One region of the Roseomonas sp. WA12 genome, then DNA from elsewhere that is predicted to be linked to it. Evidence: predicted binding sites of a transcription regulator. Region 1 holds the regulator's gene; the other holds the start of a gene.
What was found. The regulator LexA, encoded in region 1, represses DNA repair genes until DNA is damaged. The targets are predictions, from matches to a motif close to TGTTCTANNTANGTTC.
Positions count from the first base shown of each region.

Region 2: ACVBD7_RS16660 (type IA DNA topoisomerase) is a predicted target of LexA. The motif match lies at 1,299-1,314, and genes of this name have one in related genera.

Region 1 covers NZ_CM135108.1:1,222,901-1,225,098, reverse strand. The annotation lists gene ACVBD7_RS05895 (molybdopterin molybdotransferase MoeA) at 1-615, shown strand, start outside; gene lexA (transcriptional repressor LexA) at 723-1,469, shown strand; gene ACVBD7_RS05885 (ComEC/Rec2 family competence protein) at 1,554-2,198, opposite strand, start outside.
Region 2 covers NZ_CM135108.1:3,494,981-3,497,178, reverse strand. The annotation lists gene ACVBD7_RS16670 (hypothetical protein) at 1-151, opposite strand, end outside; gene ACVBD7_RS16665 (SWIB/MDM2 domain-containing protein) at 699-1,040, opposite strand; gene ACVBD7_RS16660 (type IA DNA topoisomerase) at 1,329-2,198, shown strand, end outside.

The DNA.
Region 1 (2,198 bases):
AACGCCCATGCGCTGGCCGCGCTCGTCCGTGCCTCGGGCGGCGATCCGCTGGTTCTCCCCATCGCGGGCGATGACCGCGACGCCATCGCTGCAGCCGCCAGCGACGCCCGGCGCTGTGACCTGCTGGTCACCACCGGCGGCGCGAGCGTGGGGGAGCACGATCTGGTCCAGGCGGCACTCGGCCCGCAGGGCTTCTCGCTCGACTTCTGGAAGATCGCGATGCGGCCGGGCAAGCCGCTGATCTGGGGCGACCTGCGCGGCACGCCGATGCTGGGCCTTCCGGGGAATCCCGTTTCGGCGCTGGTTTGTGCCGTCGTGTTCCTGATTCCGGCCCTGCGCCGTCTGAGTGGCCTCCCGGCAGGGCCGATGGAAACCGTGACGGCGCGGCTGGGGCAGGACATGCCGGAGAATGACCGCCGTCAGGACTATGTGCGTGCTGATCTTTCGATCGATTCGGACGGGGCGCACGTCGCGACGCCCTTCCCTGTTCAGGACAGCTCCATGCTCTCCACCCTGGCCCGCGCGTGCGGGTTGGTGGTGCGCCCCCCCCATGCGCCGGCGGCCCCGGCGGGCTCCGCGGTGCAGTTTGTATTGTTTTCCTCTCTAGGCGTGTGAAGCGCGGCATTGACCGACGCGGAAGAACTTTCATAGAACTTCCGCGTCGGTTGCCCGTTTGTTCGTGCAGAAGACCTGCCACTCGCGCCCAGGGAGACGCCCGGACCATGCTCACCCGGAAGCAGCACGAGCTGCTCACCTTCATCGACAAGCATCTGCGCGACACTGGCTTCTCTCCTTCTTTCGAGGAGATGAAGGAGGCGCTGAATCTTAGGTCGAAGTCGGGCATTCACCGCCTGATCACGGCATTGGAGGAGCGCGGCTTCCTCAAGCGCCGCGCACATCGCGCCCGGGCCCTGGAAGTGCTGCGCGTGCCGGAAGGCCTGGCGCCCCGTGCAGCGCTCGCGGCCTCCGGCGCGCAGCCGGCAATGGCTGCGCAGCCCGCCTCCCCGGCCTTCGCGCCCAACGTCATCCGCGGCAACTTTGCCCAGAACCTGCCCGGCGCCGTGCGCACGGCGAACGATGCAACTGCCGTGCAGCTGCCGCTCTATGGCCGGATCGCCGCTGGCCTCCCGATCGAGGCGCTCCGCGACAGCGGCGAGAGCGTCGAGGTTCCGGTCACGATGCTGGGCGGCGGCGAGCACTACGCGCTCGAGGTCTCCGGAGACTCGATGGAGGGCGCCGGCATCCTCGACGGCGACACCGTGATCATCCGGCGCGGCGACGTGGCTGATAACGGCGCGATCGTTGTCGCGCTGGTGGACGAGAATGAGGTGACGCTGAAGCGGCTCCGCCGCCGCGGTAACTCCATCGCGCTGGAGGCTGCCAATCCCCGCTACGAGACGCGCATCTTCGGCCCCGACCGGGTGAAAGTTCAGGGCCGCCTCATCGGTTTGGTCCGCCGCTACCATTAGTCTGCCGGGCGGGCCCGTTTAGGCTGTCAGCGGCGGACTCGGAGAAGGATGCGGGGCTGGAGGATTTCTTCCTCCAGCCCTTTTTCATTCCACCTCCGCGGGTGGCTCTGACTGCGCCTGGGCCCGCGGCGTCGGAACCGGCGGCACCCAAGGCCGGTCCCCCCGCGCCGCGCGGTCCGACAGGATGATGGCACCGTCGCGGGCGAGCCAGATCGCATGGGCCCCATCCCGCCAGACCGAGAAGCGGTCCACCCGCGGCGTCTCACGGCAGCGGCCGCGGATCGGTTCCAACGAGATCATCACCGCTGCCTGGCCGCAGCCCGTCTCGGCCAGCACCGGCGGAGGTGGCGGAGCCGGTCCGCGGCGCGGCCTCGGCGCCTCGCGCGGTGGCTGGCGCAGCAGGATGGCAGCCGGACCCGTGTCCCGCGGCCGAAGTAGGCAGGAGAGCGCGCCACAGGCCGCGCCCGGCACCTCGCCCTCGCGCGGCAGGACGGTTGCGTTGTCCTCCCCCCAACTTCGCAGCCACGATTCGCGAGTGATGCGATTAGCGCCGGATGTCCGCTCCGACAGCACGCCAGCCGGGCTCGCCATGGCAAGCATCCGCCCATCGGCTGCGACGAGGATGTCCGGCGGCGTGGTCACGAGGCCGGAAAGCAGGCCCGCCGCCATCACCGGCACTCCCGCCCAGCGCCATGGCAGCTTCCACAGACATAACCAGAGCAGCCCAAA
Region 2 (2,198 bases), 2.3 Mb from region 1:
GCGTCGCCGCTGCGGCAAGTTCCCGGTTCCGGTTCTCGGCGACGGTACCGGCCGCGCGGGTCGCCTCCGTCCGCTGGTTCAGGGCCGCAAGGTCCCCGGCGGCCCGCCGCTCCTGGGCCAGCGTGCTTTCCAGTTCAGCTGCTCGGGCCATTTGGGTGCGGCTCGCCGCCTCGGTCCGAACTAGCTGGCTGCCTCGGGACAGGGCAAGGGACCAACCCAGAATCAGGAGCACAAGGCCGGCCGCGGTGCCCGCGAGAATGGGCCAGGACAGGCCGAAAGGTCCCTTCGGTGCCCGGGCACGCAGGGGCGACGAGGAACTTATGGGCGGAGTGGGAGCAATCGCTCCCAGCTTGGAGCCTGGAATGGGCCCGCTCACCCGTGCCCGACCGCTACGACGCTTACCCGCCATGCCCTAGAGCCTCACTGCAATACTGCAGGGGAGGTAGCACGGCATGCGCTTGAGAGGACCAGGGACTACAGAGAGTCGCGCTATGCTAATTGTCACAGCCACCATCGGTCAGGACGCTGCGAGAAGGTGGACACGCTCGCAAGCTGCGGAGCTTTGCACGCTCCCTCCTACTAGTCCCAAACTTCGGAGATTCATGATCTCCGAAGTGAAGGGGCCTGACCGGTCCACGTTCATAAGATAGAGACAGAAGTTATCCGCTGAAAAATGGACGCGGGCTGCTCCACGCAGCCTACTTCAAGTGTTGGGCGAGGTACTTGTTCATCTCGAACATCGTCGCCTTGTCCTTGCCGAACACCGCGCGAAGCTTGTCGTCGGCCAGGATTTCACGCCCGTCCTCCGGGTTCTGCAGCTTGTTAGCCTTGATGTACTCCCAGACCTTGCTCACGACCTCTCCGCGAGCGAGCTTGTCCTGGCCGACGATGGCTGCCAGCTCTTCAGACGGCTGCAGGGGCTGCTGAAGCGCGTTCGGCTTGTTGCCCTTGGCGGGCTTCGCGATCTTGGTCCCCTTCACCTTGGCGCCTTCGTCCGGGGCTGCCTTCTCGGATGTGTTGGCTTTGGCCTTGGTGGGCATCGACATACTCCTGCTGCGTTCAACGGCGCCGTTACAGGCTGGGCGCCAGTGTCTTGGGTCCGCAACGGCCATCGTGACTGGTAGGTTGCGGTCGCCATGTCGTGGACGCGCCGCGTGACGGTAGATGCGACATTTGCGCAGGGCCATGTCCCACCTTCCCGGGAAGGCTGCATCAACCTCTTCGAGCAAGCCCCGAAAGGCTTGGGGTATGACGGTGCATCTGGCCTTGCACCCGGAAGACTTGGCAAAGGGCCTGGGGAACCTTTAGAGAACATCTGAAGGGCCGCCATGACCGACCAGATCGTCATTACCGAGAAGACCAGCCAGGCAAAGGATGTCCGTGCGGCGGTGGGCCATCGCTACGGCGCGATCCTTCCCGCCGAGGGCCACTTGTTCGACTTGGCGGAGCCGGAGGATGTCGTTCCAGACTGGAAGCGCTGGTCGCCGGTGCTGCTGCGGCCGGACGCGCTCTATCCCACCAAGCCCGCCTCGGGCGGCAACAAGGCGTCCAAGCTCCAGGCCATCCGCGCGGCGCTGAAGGGAGCCAAGCGTGTCTGGCTCGCGACCGATTGCGACCGCGAGGGGCAGCTCATCGGGCAGGAAATCCTGGAGCACCTGAAGTACCGGGGCGAGGTGATGCGGGTGATCTTCACCGCCCAGGACCCTCAGACCATCCGGGAGGCCTTCTCGCGCGCACGGCCGAATGCCGAGTTCGCCCGCCTTTACGCCGCCGCCGTCGCGCGACGGCAGGCGGACCAGATCTACAATCTCTCTCTGACCCGCACGGCGACGGTGACCTTGGCCCGCGGTGCGCGCACGGTGATCGGCGTGGGCCGCGTGAAGACGCCGACACTGGCCATCGTGTGCCGGCGTGAGCTGGAGATCCGCGACTTCGTCCCTCAGGCCTATTTCGAGGTTGTCGCGACGGCTGAGGCGGAGGCCGGCTCGCTGCGGATGCGCCACGCGCCGAAGGAGCGGATTCTGAAGCGCGAGGACGCGGAGGCCATCGCTGCGCTGGCAGAGGGGTTCGAGGGGCCACTCGCGGTGAAGGTGGAGGACAAGCGCCAGTCGCCACCGCGCCTGCATGACCTGCCTTCGCTGCAGAAGCTCTGCGGCTCGCGCTTCGGCTGGTCCGCGGCGCGCACGCTGGAGGTGGCG